3 regions of the Thauera chlorobenzoica genome follow, and region 1 is predicted to be linked to each of the others. Evidence: predicted binding sites of a transcription regulator. Region 1 holds the regulator's gene; each other region holds the start of a gene.
What was found. The regulator FNR, encoded in region 1, switches genes on or off when oxygen is low (the NO sensors DNR and NnrR bind a similar motif). The targets are predictions, from matches to a motif close to TTGANCTAGNTCAA.

Region 1 (5,504 bases):
TGGGTTGTTGGTGCTTCGATTATAGCGACGGGCAGCGGTTTGCAATGATTGACGAGGATCAAACACGCATACGATCGACTGCCGCACAGTCCCTTCCAACAGAGGTGCGGACATGAAACTCACTTTTTATGGGGCAGCCGGCGAGGTCACCGGTTCCTGCCTGCGGGTAGACCATGAGGGCGGGAGCTTCCTCGTCGATTGCGGTCTGTTCCAGGGCGGGCGCGAGGCCGATCGCAAGAATCGGCAAGCCCTCGATTTCGACCTGCGAGGGATCGATTTCGTCCTCCTCACCCACGCCCACCTCGATCACAGCGGGCTGGTACCCCGGCTGGTGGCGCTCGGCTACAAGCGCTGCATCTACGCTACCGCGGCCACTGTCGATCTGCTCGGCGTCATGCTGATGGACTCGGCCCACATCCAGGAAAAAGAGGCCGAATGGGCCTTGCGCAACGCCCGTGCGCGCAAGGCCCGACGCAGGGTGGAGCCGACCCCACTGTATACCGTGGAGCAGGCGCGGAGCAGCCTGGGGCGCTTGCGTGCGGTTTCCTACGATACGCCGTACGAGCCGGGGCCAGGGGTGCGCTGCCGTTTTCGCGATGCCGGGCATATCCTGGGCTCCGCCGTGATCGAGATCGAGATCGACGTCGGGGGGCATACCCGCAGCCTGGTCGTGTCCGGCGACCTCGGCCAGCCGATGCGTCCGGTGCTCCACGACCCGACCCCGATTCGCCGCGCCGACTACCTGTGCATCGAGTCCACCTACGGAAATCGCGCCCACCGCTCCTTCGATGCTACATGCGTCGAACTCGCCGCCATTTTGCGCCATACCCTGCAGCAGGCTGGCGGCAATGTCATCATCCCGGCCTTTGCCGTCGGCCGCACCCAGGAAATGCTGTTCGTGCTTGCCGAACTCGTGCGCTCGGGGCGCATCGAGCGGCTCGATGTCGTGGTCGACTCGCCGATGGCCGCCGCGGCGACCCAGTTGACGGTTCGTCATGCCGACCTGTGGGACGACGAGACTCGCGAGTTGTACGCCTGGACACAGCGCAACACGGACCGCTTCCGGCTGCGTTTCGTCCAGGACGTCGAGGAGTCGATGGCACTCAACAGCGTCGGTGGCGGGCTGGTGATCATCTCGGCCAGCGGGATGTGCGACGCCGGGCGCATCAGGCACCATCTGCGCTACAACCTCGGCCGCCGCGAATGCGCGATTGTCATCACCGGCTTCCAGGCGGCGGGCACCTTGGGGCGGCGTCTGGTCGATGGCGCACGCCAGGTCAGCCTGTTCGGCGAGCGCATCACGGTGCAGGCGCGCATCCACACCATCGGCGGTCTGTCGGCGCACGCCGACCAGCCTGCGCTGCTGAACTGGTTGCGCCATTTTGAGGCGGCGCCGCGCAGGACTTTCATCGTGCATGGCGAGGCCGAAGCGGCGGCGGCGTTCGCCGTCGCTGCCGAACACGAGCTTGGCTGGCCCGCCCTCACGGTGGCCGAGCCGCTCGTCCCCTACCTTCTGGGTTGATCGCCTCACCGGGTGGAGGGGGCGCCGCGATGAGCGATGAAGGGTACTGCAGCGGGCGCAGCGTGGAAGCGGGGGAGTCGCCGTCGCTCCTGCACGCGCGCGCGGCAAGAAGCCGGGCGCAGCGCCGGCCGGTGGGTGAGGTTTCGCGCTCAGGCGTTGTAACGCGCCAGGCGGGCAGGGTCGTGCAAGGTGATGCGCTTGCCCTGCACACTGATCAGGCCGACTTCGCTGAGGTCGTGAAAGATACGCGACAGGGTTTCAGGGGTGAGGTTGAGGCGGGACGCAATCACCTGCTTGCTCGTCGGCAGCGAAATTTCGCAGGGTTCGTCACTGTCGGCGACCTGGAGCAGATAGCCGATCACGCGCTGCATGCTCGAGCGCAGCGAATAGGTTTCGACGTCCTGGATCAGGCCGTGGAGCCGGATCGACAGGCCGGCAAGGAGCTTGCTGGCAAAGGTCGCATCCTGTTCGATCATCTCGCTGACCACCGCCTGGCTGACATGCACCAGCACGGTATCGGCAAGGGCTTCGGAAAACACCGGGTAGGGGTGGTTCATGAACATCACCGCCTCGCCGAAACTTTGCATCGGGCCGATGATTTCGACGACCTTCTCGGTCCCTTGGGACGACGAGAAGGCCAGCTTGACCTGGCCCGACACCACGAAGTAGAAGCCGTGCGGCTGGTCTCCGCGCTGAAACAGCACTTCGCCGCGCGAGACGTGGCGTTCGCGGGTGTAGCGCGAAACGCGCTCGATGTCGGTGTCGGACAGTTCGCTGAACAGCGGGATGCGTCTGAGCAGGGCGGGTATGTCGAGCGGGGCATGGGGGGGCATCGGCGGGCTCTCCGTATCGAGGCGCAATTTTAATCGAGGCCGGGGCGCGGACTCGCACCGGAGCTCGGGTTTCTTTCGTTGAAAGGGGACGGATGTACTACACAATCAAGCATCTTCATGTGACCTGCGTCGTACTCAGCGCAACGGGCTTTCTGCTCCGCGGGCTGTGGATGTTTACCGGCAGCCCGCTGCTTCAGCGGCCATTGACCCGGGTGCTGCCCCACGTTGTCGACAGCCTGTTGCTGCTCAGTGCGATCAGCCTCGCGATCATGATCGGGCAATACCCGTTTGCGGCCGACTGGGTCACGGCGAAAGTCTTCGGGCTGATCGCCTACATCCTCCTGGGCACCGTGGCGCTCAAGCGCGGCAGAACGCCGGCGGTGCGGACCACCGCCTTCGTCGGTGCGCTGCTGGTGTATGCCTGGATCGTGTCGATCGCCATCACCAAGAACATGGCGGGGTTCTTCGCCTGAGTCCGGGCGGCGGGAAAACCTCCCCGCCGGCAGCGCTCAGCGCGCGCCTGGCTGGTGCTGGATGAGGCTCTTCAGCCGTGCCGGCTCGAGCAGGCGGACGTGCTTTTGCTGCACGGCGATCAGGCCTTCGTCCTGGAAACGCGAGAACGCGCGCGACACCGTTTCCAGTTTCAGACCGAGGTAGGAGCCGATCTCTTCCCGCGTCATGCGCAGGTTGAACTCCTGGGCGGAGAAGCCGCGCGCGGTGAACCGCTGCGACATGTTCAGCAGGAAGGCCGCCAGGCGCTCCTCGGCCCGCATTGAGCCGAGCAGCATCATCACCCCGTGATCGCGCACGATCTCGCGGCTCATCACCTTGTGGAACTGCAGCTGCAGCCCTTCGACCTCGTGCGACATCTGCTCGAGCTTGTCGTAAGGGATCACGCAGACTTCGCTGTCTTCGAGCGCGACCGAATTGCAGGAATGGACCTCGGTGCTGATCCCGTCCAGGCCGAGGATCTCGCCGGTCATCTGGAAGCCGGTGACCTGCTCGCGGCCGTCTTCGAGCAGCACATCGGTCTTGAACGAGCCGGCACGGATGGCGTAGATCGCCTCGAACGGGTCACCCGCGTGGTAAAGGTTGTGCTGGCGCTTGATCTTGCGTCGCGCACCGACGAGCTCGTCGAGGCGGTTCAGCTCGCTGTTGGACAGCCCGAAAGGCAGGCACAGCTCCACCAGATTGCACTGCGAACAGGCAGACTTGAGTCCGCTTACGGTAATTGGCACTGTCGCCCTCATCTGCACGATAATCCGGCCTCCCCGACAAATGACCCCGATGGAGACCCCGGGCGCCCGGCATTCCACACCCGTTGACCCACGTCAACCAAAAAAATCAGGCGTTCTGCCATTGTTCGTCACACACAGCAGCAGCTAGATCATGAAAAGCCAGAACGAACTCCTCTTCGATCCGCAACTGATCCGTAGATTCGATATCAACGGGCCGCGGTATACCTCTTACCCGACAGCGGACCGCTTCGTCGAGGCCTTCAACGCCGACGCACTGAAGGCCTGGCTGGCAAAACGGGCCATCGGCGGGGTAAGCAGACCGCTTTCATTATACTTCCACATCCCGTTCTGCAACACGATCTGCTACTACTGCGCCTGCAACAAGATCATCACCAAGGATCACGGTCGTTCTGCCAAGTATCTGAAATACCTGGCTAAAGAAATCGAAATGCAGGCTGCCTGCCTTGAGGGCAGCCGGCAGGTGACGCAGCTTCACCTGGGTGGAGGCACCCCGACCTTCCTCTCGCACGACGAGATGCGCGAGCTGATGGCTTCGGTGCGCGAGCATTTCACCCTGGTGCCCAACGGCGAATACTCGATCGAAGTCGATCCGCGCAAGGTCGATTTCGATACCGTCAAGCTGCTCGCCGAGCTCGGCTTCAACCGCATGAGTGTCGGCGTGCAGGATTTCGCCGAGGATGTGCAGCGGGCGGTCAACCGTGTGCAAAGTTTCGAGGAAACCCAGCTCGTCATCGATGCCGCGCGCCAGACCGGGTTCAAGTCGGTCAGCATGGACCTGATCTACGGCCTGCCCAAGCAGAACGTGATCAGTTTCAACCGCAGCCTCGAGCAGGTGCTGCAGATCTCGCCCGATCGCATTTCGCTCTACAGCTACGCCCACCTGCCCGGGCTGTTCAAGCCGCAGCGCCGCATCCATTCCAGCGACATGCCCAGCGCCGACACCAAGCTGCAGCTGCTGCAGCTGGGCATCCGCCGCCTCACCGAAGCGGGCTACGTCTACATCGGCATGGACCACTTCGCCAAGCCCGATGACGAACTCACCGTGGCCCAGCGCCAGGGCCGCCTGCACCGCAACTTCCAGGGCTATTCGACGCAGGCCGAGTGCGATCTGCTCGCCTTCGGGGTGTCGGCGATCGGCAAGATCGGCCCGGTTTATGCGCAGAACGTCAAGACCCTGGACGAGTATTACGACGCCCTCGACCGCGACGAGCTGCCGGTGCTGCGCGGCATCGAGCTGACTGCCGACGATCTGCTGCGGCGTTCGATCATCCAGGCGCTGATGTGCCACTTCGAGCTGTCGATGCAGTCGATCGAGATCGCCCATCTGGTCGATTTCCGCGATTACTTCGCCGAAGAGCTCGCCGACCTGAAGGAAATGGAAAAGGCCGGGCTGGTGAAGATCGAGGGCGACTGGATCACCGTACAGCCGGCCGGTCGCCTGCTGGTGCGTGGCATCGCGATGGTGTTCGACCGCTACCTGCGCGCCGACCGCGAGCGCGCACGCTACTCGCGGGTGATCTGACCCCGCCCTTCGCATCGACTGCCGGGGCGGCAGGCGGCCGACACGGGCCGGTCATGCGGGGCGGAAGCAGCGGTTGCGGGGCGTTGATTCCGCCGCTTCAGCGAAGCGAAATCGGGCGGGCAGGATGCTGCACTGCGGCGTAAAATGCCGCTTCAGCCATCCCTGAGACGCCTGCCCCATGCCCCGTGTGCCATGCCCGATACCGGCTATTTCGCTGTCTTTCTGATCGGCCTGCTCGGCGGCACGCATTGCGTGTCGATGTGCGGCGGCATCGTCGGCGCCCTCACCCTGCAGCTGCGCTCGCCGGGCAGCAAGCCGCAATGGTCGCTGCATCTGGCCTACAACCTCGGCCGCATCGCCACCTATAC
Region 2 (5,504 bases), 1.7 Mb from region 1:
GGCAGGGGGGCGCACGCCGCCTGTGCGACGGCGCCCAGCAGCTGGCGCGGCGTCTCGCACGTGCCCAGGGTTTCGGCGGCAAGGCGGACGGCGAAGCGGCGTTCGACGCGGGCGAGCAACTCGACGCGGGCGAGACTGTCGAGGCCGAGGTCGCGGTCGAGCGCGCTATCGAGCCCGGCCGGCAGGCGGTTGCCCGGCTGCAACTCGCGTACCAGGGCATCGATCAGTTCGAGCAGTGCGTCGGCGGAAGGGGCGGGTGCTTTGCGCTGTTCAGGGGCGGGAAGAGAACTCGACATCGGCCGTATCCGGTTGGCAGCCCCGGGGCGATGCAGCGGAGAGGGCCGGTCGCGGGTCCGCGGTGGCGGCGCGGGATTGCACCCCGGGTCCGCTGCGCTTATCGTGCTGCATTTTCCGCATCAGACCGGATTAGCGACGAAATGATCCTGCCCCGCCCCTGCTTTCCCTTCCCCGTCGTGCCGTCGGCCGCGGGGGGCGCCGTAAGCGCGCCCGCACGGCCGCCCGAAGGGAAACGCTCACCTGCCCCGGAGAGAAGATCGCGTAGTGACGGGAGGGTCGTCCGGTGAGCGCCCAGCTCGCCCTCGGGCTGCGCGACGTCGCCGCCTTCGGCCAGGTGTTCACCCCCGACAGCGTGGTGCGGGCGATGCTGGCGCTGCGCCGCAACGCCGGCCGGGTGCTGGAGCCGTCCTGCGGCGACGGCGCGTTCCTGCGCCACCTGCCGGGCGCGGTCGGGCTCGAGCTGGACGCCGACCACTGCCCGCCCGGGGCGCAGGCGATGGACTTCTTTGCCTATCCCGAGGGCGAGCGCTTCGACACCATCATCGGCAACCCGCCCTACGTGCGCTACCAGGACATCCCGCCCGCCACCCGCGCGCTGATCGAACGCGGCGGCCACGGGCGCGGCCTCGACGGGCGCTCCAACCTCTACCTGTTCTTCATCGAGAAGTGCGTGCGCCAGCTCGCCCCGGGGGGCGAGCTGATCTTCATCACGCCGCGCGACTTCCTCAAGGCGACCTCGGCGGTAAAGCTCAACCGCCTGCTGTACGAGGCCGGCTCGATCACCGAGGCGATCGAACTCGGCGACGCCCGCGTCTTTCCCGACGCGCTGCCGAACTGCCTGATCTGGCGCTTCGAAAAGGGTTGCACCGAGCGCACGATGCGCTACTGCGAGATCGGCACCGGCGACGCGCTTGACGCCGCGCTTGCCGCGCCGGCCTGGCAGACGCGCCATTTCCTCGAGTGCGGCGGCCACCTGATGTTCGCCCGCGGCGACTACCCGCTGCGCCTGGCCGAGCTCGCCTTCGTCAAGGTCGGCGCGGTGTCGGGGGCGGACGAGCTGTACGCCGACGACGTCCACGGCAACCGCGACTTCGTGTGCTCGTCGACGGTCAGCAGCGGACGCACCCGGCGCATGATCTGGAGCGAGCCGGGCGAGCCGCCGCCGGCCGTGCTGGCGCCGCACAAGGCCCGCCTGCTGCAGCGCAAGGTGACCCGCTTCGACGAGTCGAACTGGTGGCTGTGGGGGCGGCTGCACCACCGCAGCGCCGCGCCCCGGGTCTATGTGAACGGCAAGACGCGGGTGGCGCAGCCGTTTTTCGTGCACGACTGCACCGACTACGACGGCGCGGTACTGGCGGTGTTTCTGCGCCACGCCGACATCGACCTGGCGGCGTTCTGCGCCGCGCTCAACGCGGTGGACTGGGCCGATCTGGGCTTCGTCTGCGATGGCCGCTTCCTGTTCACCCAGCGCAGCCTGGAACACGCGCCGCTGCCGGCGGCCTTCGCCGCCTTCCTGCCTTCACCCTGAAGGCAGGCAGGGCGGGGCCTGGGGCGGGCGGGACTTCACGGAGGACAGCATGGCGAAGCAACGTGGCGGCGGCTAAAACCGGATTTCATCGCCGTGCCTCCGGCGTCGACCGGTGCGCCGCGCAAGAGGCGCGCGGGATCGCCGGCGGTGATAGCACCGCCCCGGGGGGCGCGATTCCCCGCTCCACCTGGCGCTGGCTCGACGCGCTGCCGGCCGATCGCGCGGTGTGCGTGCTGCTGCGCCATTCGGTGCGCGACGCGCTCGCGCCCGGCGACATCGGCTACGCCCATCCGCTCAATGCCCTCGGCGAGGAACTCGCCTGCCGTTTCGGCGCCGCCCTGCGCGGGCGCCTGCGCACCGTGCACAGCAGTCCGCTGCAGCGCTGCCTGGCGACCGCCGAATTGCTGCGTGCCGCCGCCGGGGCGGAAGGAACGGTGGTCGAGGACCGCTTCCTCGGCGACCCCGGCGCCTACGTCGTCGATGCCGCGCTCGCCCGCCACAACTGGGAGACCCTGGGCAGCGCCGGGATCATGGCGCGCATGGCCGCGGGCGGCCCCGGCCTGCCCGGCACCCGTCCGCCTGACGAAGGCGCCCGCATCCTGCTCGCGCACATGCTCGACACCGCGGGGGCAGTGCCCGGAGTGCACGTCTTCGTCACCCACGACATCCTGCTCGCAATCACCGCCGCCCGCCTCGTCGGCCCTCCGCGCGGGGCGCCGCGCTGGCCGCGTTACCTGGAAGGCGCCTTCTTCTGGCGCGACGCCGACGGGCTCCACGCCGCCTACCGCGGCCGCCGCTGCATCCTGCAGGTCGGGCAGATGTAGGGGCGACCCGCAGGGCCGCCCCTGCGGCGCCGTCCGGCGGGTGATCGGGAGATTGAGCTCAGGTGCGCTTGATGGAAATCAAATCCATCCCCACATAGTCGACTAATCTACTCAACTATGTGGCGCTCCACGTCTTGCAGGTCCGTCGATCATGGCCAAGAAATTCCCCTTGCATCCCAAGCATCCCGAGCGCATCTGCTGGGGGTGCGACAAGTATTGCCCGGCGGATTCGCTCGGCTGCGGCAACGGTTCCGGGCGGACGATGCACCCGGCGGAGATGCTCGGCGACGACTGGTACCTGTACGGCGACTGGGGACTGGAGATTCCCGAGGCGGAGGCGAAAAAGTCTGCCGGGGACGGTTCGTGATCCGTCCCTGATGCCTGCAGGCGTGCCGCACGTTCTCGCCGTCACCACCTTTCTGCCGCAGATCCGTCCCTGAAGTGTGCGGGCGCGCCTGCCCTGTGGTGGGCGGCCGGATCGCGCCTATGCCGGCCGGGCGGGGGCGGCGGAAGGGGCGCGGACCTGCGCCTGGCGCTCGAAGCGGGTCAGGCGCACGTCTACCGTGACCGTCAGCGCGTCCAGCGCCGCGGCCCGGGCGCGGCCTGCGGCGCTGGCGCGGTAGAGGTGCGGCGTCATCGCCAGCAGGTCGGCGATCTGCGCCACGCCGGTGAGCTCGAGGCGATAGCGGACGGTGTCGGCGGGCAGCGCGGTGAACCCCTCCGGCGTTGGCGGGAGCGCGGGGCGTTCCGGCTTCAGCGCAGGGTAGATGATTTCGCGCAGCTCGCGCAGGTGCTCGGGCCCGGCATCGGCCAGCAGCAATTCGCCGCCGGGTTTGAGCACGCGGGCGAATTCGGCATGGACGGGGAAGCCGAACATGCACAGCACCCGGTCGAGCGTGCCCGTCAGCACCGGCAGGTTGGCGTTGCTGCCGACCACCCAGTTCGGCCGCTTGTCCTGCTTGGCCGCCGCCATCACCGCCCACTTCGAGATGTCGAGCCCGAGCAGGGCGAGCGGGTGGCGTTGCGCGGCCGCGGCGGCGAGCTGGCGCAGGTAGTAGCCTTCGCCGCAGCCGGCGTCGAGGCAGCGGGCGAGAGCGCCGGGCGCGAGGCCGGCGAGCAGCGCGCGGCTGACCGCGGCGGCGATCGGCTGGTAAGGGCCGGGCTGGTCAGGGCCGGGGCCGGGGCCGAGGAAGCGGCGGCGGGCGGCGACCATCTCCTTGCTGTCGCCCGGGTCGCGGGAGCGTTTGTGCTGCACCGGCAGCAGGTTGGCGTAGCCCTGGCGGGCGATGTCAAAACTGTGGCCGGCGGTGCAGCGCCAGCTGGCGCCGTCGCGCTGCAAGGGCTTGCCGTCGAGGGGGCAGGCGAGCGCCTGGAAGGACGTGATCATGGGGGCGTGTGTCGGGCTGCGTACGGTGGGGCGGCAGGTGGGGCCGGGTTCGCCGCGGCGCCACATTGTGGCAGAGACCGTGCCCGGGCGCGTCATGCACCGATCGCCATCAGGCTGGCGTTGCCGCCGGCTGCGGTGGTGTTGATGCTGAGCGCGCGTTCGTGGACGAGGCGGGTGAGGTCGTAGTGTGGTGCGGGGCGCAGCAGCGCGATGATGGGGCCGTCGCGCCCGGCGAGGCGGCGCTGCCAGGCGTCGGCGTCGGCGTCGCTGCCATCGAACAGCAGGGCGCCGAAGTCGGCGTCGAACCAGCCGGCGTCGCAGCATAGCTGCGCCTGCAGCGCGGCCGGCAGGGCTGAGTGCACGGCGTGCGCGGTGGCGTCGGCGTCGACCCGCAGCAGGTTGCCGCTGGCGAGGGCGGCGATGAGCTGGTGCAGGTAGCCGGCGGCGCTGCGGGCGACGCCGGCGATCGTGCCGCGGGCGACGAAGCGCAGGCTGTCGTCTTCGCCGGTGGGGCCGGGCAGGGCCAGGCGCAGGCCGGTGATGCGGCGCTGCCGGTAGGGGGCGATCCGGTCGTGCAGCGCGGCCGACTGGGCCTCATCGATCAGCCCGCCGCCACCGCCGTCGAGCCAGGCGGCGAAAGCCTGGAGCCGGGCGGCGCAGGCTTCGCCCGCCGCCGTGCACTCGACCGCCCGTGCGCCTTTCGCCAGCTCCGGCCCCGGGCTGCGCGCGAGCAGGCGGTGGAGATAGAGCGGGCCACCGGCCTTCGGCCCGGTGCCGGACAGGCCCTCGCCGCCGAAGGGCTGGACGCCGACCACCGCGCCGATGAGGTTGCGGTTGACGTACAGGTTGCCGGCCCTGGCGCGCGCGGCGACGCGTTCCACGGTTTCGTCGATGCGGCTATGCACGCCCAGGGTGAGGCCGTAGCCGGTGGCGTTGATGGCGTCGATCAGGCGCTCGAGGTCGGCGGCGGGGTAACGCAGCACGTGCAGCACCGGGCCGAACTGCTCGCGGCCGAGGTGGGCGAGGGCGTCGATGCCGCCGGCGAGCTCGACCACGGTCGGCGGCACGAAGCTGCCGTGGGCGCATGCCTCGGGCAGGGGCAGGCGGGTGACGCGGGCGCCCCGGGCCTGCATCGCGGCGACGTGGGCTTCGAGGCCGTCGCGTGCCGCGGTGTCGATCACCGGGCCGATGTCGACGCGCACGTCGGCGGGGTTGCCGAGGCGCAGTTCCGCGATCGCGCCGCGCAGCATGTCGAGCGTGTCCGCGGCGATGTCCTGCTGCAGGCATAGCACGCGCAGCGCCGAGCAGCGCTGGCCGGCAGAATCGAAGGCGGAGGCGAGGACGTCGGCCACCACCTGCTCGGGCAGCGCGGTGGAGTCGACGATCAGCGCGTTCTGGCCGCCGGTCTCGGCGATCAGCGGAACCTGGCCGCCGCGTGCGGCGAGGCGGCGGTTGATCTGCGCGGCGA
Region 3 (5,504 bases), 1.1 Mb from region 1:
TGCACATCGGCAAGCTCGAGCTCGAGCTCGGCGGCGGCGGCCACCGGCGCGCCCCGCTGATCCTGCAGCACGAGCCGGTCGATCTGGAGCGGGCCGCGCAGCGTCAACTCGGGCGCGGCATCCGGCGCCTGGCGGAACGACACTTCGAGATTGGTGCTGAGCAAGGCCGAAGGCAGGCGAAAGCGCTGCTCGCCGGGCAGGTAGGCGAGCCAGGGAGCCAGGTCGAACGCCTTGAGCACCACGTCCACCACGGTTTCCTGGCTCTCGGCGAAAGGTTTGGTGCGCGCGCTGAGCAACAACGGGTCGCCATTGAGGGTCGCCGACAGCGAAGGTTCGACGAAGACCTCGATCCGCACCGGCAGATTCGACACGAAAGGCACGCCGAGCGCGATGTCGGCGAGCTCGTGGGTAAGGCCCCGCGGCCGGTCCTCGACCGTGATGTGCCCGCCACGAATGCGGATGTTGCCAATCGAGAACGGCAGCGCCGCGCCCTCACCGGCAGCGCGCCCCCCCCCTCCCGAGGCCGCGATGCGCGCGGCGACATCGGCCCAGTTATGCCCGCCGTCCTCGCCGAGGGCCAGCTTGAGGCGGGGCGCGACCAGCATCAGTTCGTGCAGCACCGGGCCCTGGCGCACGATCGACTCGATTTCGAAGTTGGCGCGCAGGGACTCGAACGCCAGCGCTTCGCCCTCGCCCCCCGCTTCCATCACCTTGAGCCCACCGACCTCGGCGCTCAGGCGGAAAGGATTGATCAGCACGCGCTCGATGCTGACCTCACGACCGAGCATATCGGCGAGCAGCGTCTGCGCGTAATGGCGGGCGATCGGTGGAACCGCCAGGTAGGCGACGGCGGCTACGGCCAGCACTGCCCCCGCGAGCCACAGCGCCCGCCGGCGCGGGCCGGCGCTCGAGTCGGTGGTGGTATCAGACATGGAAGGCTCCAACGAGTAAGTTTGTAAGGCATGTCGCAACAGGAAACGCTGCACCGGATAGCGCTCCGCAAGCACCACCGCGCCGCTGCCGGCCCCCACGCGGAGGCAGCCCCGGAACACCGCTTGCAGCTCGGCCGGCGGGCGCGATTCTATCGGTCTTGGCCGCGCTCACGAAGTCGATTTCCCCCAAAGAAACGGTCTTTCCGGCATGGCAGCTCGATCCTGCCCGGGAATCGGTCGGCTCACCCCTCCGCGACCCCGGAATGGCGAGCGGAGCTGCGCAGCAGGGGGAGAAAACTGACCGCCTGGAGCACGATCAGGCCCGCGAAACTGAACCTTAGCGCCGTCCCCAGGCCGTACCCCTGCGACTGCAGCAGATCGAGAGCGAGACCCAGCCCCCACTGGAGCGCGAACGCGCCAACGAAGGCCATCAGGTTGATGGCCGTGCTCACGCGCCCGAACAGGCTCGGCGGAAAGGCACGCGAAGCCGCCAGATAGGTCTGTGAATTGGCGGCGGAAAGCATCCCGAACACGAACCACAGCAGTGGCAAAGACCCTGTCGAGGACAGGATCGCGACCTGCACCACGAGCACGCCGGCATAACCCCAGCGCAGCAGTGCGAGCGCCTCGATACCCCTGCGCGCAAGCCACACGCCCATGAAGCCGATCGACAGCTGCCCGCACAGGCTGCCCAGATTGAGCACCACCAGCATCACCGCGGCCTGGCCCAGATCGAAGCCGTTGACGTGCATCAGCCAGGGTACGGCCCACAGGCTCTGCAACGCCATGAAGCCACCGACGAAGAATGCCGAGGACGCGGCAAAGCGCAGGAAGGCCGGCGTCACGTAGATCCCCGCCACCACCTGCAGCGCATTGCCGAGCGAGCCCCGCGGCGCGCTGCGGCCGCGGCCGGCATCGGGCAACGAGCGCAGCAGCAGCACCGATGCGAGGAGCGCAGTCGCGGCGATGATCCAGAACACGCCACGCCAGCCGAGAAACGGCAGCACCGCCTCCAGCGGCACGCTCGCGGTGAGGGCGCCGAAGGCCCCCGCTGCCATGATGAAGCCGATCATCGAACTCTGCCGCTCCGGCGGATACCACAGCGCAAACCCTTTCAGCGCCGCCATCAGGCAGGCCGACACGCCGGCCCCGATCAGGGCTCTGGCCAGGCCGAGGCTGCCGAGCGAGTCGCCGAGGGCAAACAGGCCGGAGCCGAGCGCGGTGAGCAGCAGCAGCGCCGCTTCCACCCGGCGCGGGCCGAAGCGGTCGAGCGCCATTCCGACCGGGATCTGGGCCAGGGCGAAAGCGAGAAAGTAGGTACTGGTGAGCAGGCCCAGGCTGGCTGCGGTCAAACCCAGCTCTTCGGTCAGGGCGGGCGAAATGACCGCATTCACCGTGCGCAGCAGGTAGGACAGGTAATACCCGAGCGCAAAGGGCAGAAAAATCCGCACCCATGCACGAGACTGACTGGCGCCCCCCCGGCCGTCATCGCTCATCCGGACCCTCCACAGCAAAAGAAGCCATTATCCCGTTCACCCGCTCACACCATGCAATCTGCAAGGATGATGCCATGCAAACAGTTGATGCCCAAACGCTCTTGACTTGCATCAATGCCCTTCCACGGTCGCTGCGGAGAATGCAGCCCATCGACCACAGGAGGCAATGATGACCACGATTTCCGAGCTGATGACCCACGACCATCGCGACTGTGACCACGTTTTCGCGCGTGCCGAAGAGCTCGCTTCGGATGGCGACTGGGCGGGCGCGGCAGAGTCGCTCACCGAATTCTCGAATGCGCTCAGCGCCCATTTCGAGGCCGAGGAAACGAAGCTTTTCCCGGCTTTCGAAGCCGCCACCGGCATGACCCAGGGCCCCACCGCGATGATGCGCAGTGAACACCAAGGCATGCGCGAAGTGCTTGCAGCGCTGCAATACGCGCTCGACAAGCAGGACGCGGACGACTTCGCCGGCGAGGCCGAGACCCTGCTGATCATGATGCAGCAGCACAACATGAAGGAAGAGAGCGTGATCTACCCGATGCTCGACACCCGTCTTCCGGCCGAAGAGCAGCAGAACCTGTCCACCGCCGTCGGCAAGCAGCTGAGCGGGGCGCGCAACGCATGAGCGACCGTGTCGTCGATGCGCGCGGCCTCGAGCCGCCGGAGCCCTTCGAACGCGCGATGGAAGTGCTGCTGACGCTGGCCAAGGGCGAAGAGATGCTGCTGATCCTCGACCGCATGCCGCATCCGCTGCTGCGCATTCTCGACCGCGACGGCTATCGTCACGCTGAAGCCTATCGTGACGACGGCGCGGTCGAAATCCGCATCGTCCAGCCATGATGGCCCGCCCTGCCATGGGCGGTGCAGCGCCCGGCCTCGCCTACGATGACACCCCTCCGTTCTCCGCGCCGCTGCGGTTTTTCCTGACCGCACCGCTGTTCGCCATCGCCGCCGGCGCGGTATTGCTGTTCGGCGGCGACATCCTGGTTTCACGCTGGACTCCGGGCGCGCTGGCCATCGTGCACCTGTTCGCTGCAGGGTTCATGCTCCAGGTCATGCTCGGCGCCCTGGTGCAGGTCATGCCGGTGGTCGCCGGTGCCAGCATGCCCGCACCACTTCGCACCGCCGGCACCACCCACATCCTGATGACGCTGGGCACGGCTTCGCTGGCATACGGCCTCGGTGCAGGCCATCCCGACATCCTGCTGGCCGGAGCGGGCATGCTCCTGCTCGGCCTGGCGACTTTCCTCGGCGCCGCAATCGTCGGCCTGCGCAAGGGGGCGACGACGGGCACGAATACGCGCACGCCGCGCGACCTGCGGCTCGCCTTCTTCGGACTCGCCGTCACCGCCACCCTCGGCCTGCTGCTGTCGCTGACGCTCGGCCGCGGCCTCGAACTGCCGCTGCCGCTGCCCACGATGGTCAATCTGCACGCCGGCTGGGGCTGGATGGGCTGGGCCGCGGTGCTGCTCGCCGCCACCAGCTGGGTCGTCGTGCCGATGTTCCAGATTACCGCACCCTACCCGCAGCGCTTCACCACGTTCTGGGCCCCCGCAGTCACCGCACTGCTGCTCGTCTGGTCGGCCAGCGCATTTTTTTCCGGTGCGGACTGGCCCGGCATCGCCGCAGTGATCGCTCTCGCGCTTCTGGGCGCAGGCTATGCCGGGATGACCTTGCGACTGCAGGCCGGTTCGCGCCGCAGCAAGCTCGACACCCCTTTCCTCGCCTTCCGCCAGGCGATGCATGCCGCGCTGGCCGGCATCGTCGTCCTGCTCCTCGCACTGTGGACCGATGCCGACTACTGGCCGGTGCTCGCCGGGATCCTGGTGTTGCACGGAGGCTTCGGCGGCGCGATCACCGCGATGCTTTACAAGATCGTGCCCTTCCTCGCCTGGCTGCACCTGACCCAGAGCGGCGTGAAGGCTCCCAACATGAAGAAACTGCTCCCCGACGTGCACATCCGGCGCCAGCTGAAGGTGCGTACGCTCAGTCTCGGCGCGCTCTGCATCGCGGTCTTCGTGCCGTTTCTCGCGCCGCTCGCCGGAGCCTTGCTGATGGTGGAATTCGGCTGGCTGCTGCTCAACCTGGTCCGTGTCGTGCGCGCACGCCGGACTGCGCTCCTGGCAGCGCCCACTCGAGCTGAAAGCCGCGCTGGCGGGTGATCCGGCGCTTTTCAGCGATTGCCCGTCCGGCATCGAAAAATCTCCAAAAGGTGTTTGACGGCGGGTCTTTCGGACTGTATAGTTCGCGGCTCTCGGGGTGTAGCGCAGTCCGGTAGCGCGCTTGCTTTGGGAGCAAGATGTCGGGGGTTCGAATCCCTCCACCCCGACCAGCTCACACTCCGATTGCCCGCAGGAAGCTGCCCGTAGCTCAATTGGATAGAGCACCGGCCTTCTAAGCCGGGGGTTGCAGGTTCGATCCCTGCCGGGCAGGCCAGAAAAGTTTCGGGCTGCGGTTTCACCGCGGTTCATCAGTGGCGGCATTAGCTCAGTTGGTAGAGCACTGGATTGTGGCTCCAGAGGTCACCGGTTCGAAACCGGTATGTCGCCCCATAATATTCAAGCGCTCGAAAGCGCTGTACTGCACAGGCTGAAAAGCGCAGATCACCGCGCAGCCACCAGCCCCGGAGCCCATCAACGAGATGGCCCCAACGATCCCCGCCAGGCGCCACGCCGAGCGGGTTTTTGTTTTTTGGCCCCCGCTCTTGCCGCGCATTCTCGCCGCCATCTCACGCCAGCGAGTCTGCCAGCCGGCACCGCCCGCCGTTTCGGACCGGCCACCCCGGAATTCGGCACGACCTAACACAACGTAATACACCCGTTACATTTCTCTGTTATAAATGCAGCCTTTCCATTCGCCCCCACGGAGCCCATGAAAAGCCACACCACTGAGAGCATCCAGAGCACCAATCCACGCTTTCACCGCCTCCGGAAGGATGGTCTGTATCACCCGATTCCGTTCATGTTCGTCACCGACAGGATGTGCGACGACATCCTTGATGAGCGTGAAATGCTACTGGCTTCATTACCCGCCGCAACACACCCCCGCCAAAAGGCGCTGTTCACCAGCAGCG

Region 2: Tchl_RS06695 (DUF3079 domain-containing protein) is a predicted target of FNR. The motif match lies at 2,718-2,731, and genes of this name have one in related genera.
Region 3: Tchl_RS11065 (hemerythrin domain-containing protein) is a predicted target of FNR. The motif match lies at 2,530-2,543, and genes of this name have one in related genera.

Annotation. Positions count from the first base shown of each region.
Region 1 covers NZ_CP018839.1:3,469,426-3,474,929, reverse strand. Annotated here, with positions in the region: gene Tchl_RS16205 (MBL fold metallo-hydrolase RNA specificity domain-containing protein) at 113-1,522, shown strand; gene Tchl_RS16200 (Crp/Fnr family transcriptional regulator) at 1,672-2,355, opposite strand; gene Tchl_RS16195 (SirB2 family protein) at 2,448-2,828, shown strand; gene fnr (fumarate/nitrate reduction transcriptional regulator Fnr) at 2,865-3,605, opposite strand; gene hemN (oxygen-independent coproporphyrinogen III oxidase) at 3,745-5,136, shown strand; gene Tchl_RS16180 (sulfite exporter TauE/SafE family protein) at 5,329-5,504, shown strand, end outside.
Region 2 covers NZ_CP018839.1:1,410,301-1,415,804, forward strand. Annotated here, with positions in the region: gene Tchl_RS06680 (AMP-binding protein) at 1-296, opposite strand, end outside; gene Tchl_RS06685 (Eco57I restriction-modification methylase domain-containing protein) at 581-1,825, shown strand; gene Tchl_RS06690 (histidine phosphatase family protein) at 1,888-2,649, shown strand; gene Tchl_RS06695 (DUF3079 domain-containing protein) at 2,801-3,016, shown strand; gene Tchl_RS06700 (putative RNA methyltransferase) at 3,134-4,036, opposite strand; gene putA (bifunctional proline dehydrogenase/L-glutamate gamma-semialdehyde dehydrogenase PutA) at 4,129-5,504, opposite strand, start outside.
Region 3 covers NZ_CP018839.1:2,382,699-2,388,202, reverse strand. Annotated here, with positions in the region: gene Tchl_RS11075 (DUF748 domain-containing protein) at 1-932, opposite strand, end outside; gene Tchl_RS11070 (MFS transporter) at 1,175-2,428, opposite strand; gene Tchl_RS11065 (hemerythrin domain-containing protein) at 2,598-3,056, shown strand; gene Tchl_RS11060 (DUF2249 domain-containing protein) at 3,053-3,271, shown strand; gene Tchl_RS11055 (hypothetical protein) at 3,268-4,593, shown strand; tRNA gene Tchl_RS11050 (tRNA-Pro) at 4,687-4,763, shown strand; tRNA gene Tchl_RS11045 (tRNA-Arg) at 4,791-4,867, shown strand; tRNA gene Tchl_RS11040 (tRNA-His) at 4,908-4,983, shown strand; gene Tchl_RS11035 (hypothetical protein) at 5,303-5,504, shown strand, end outside.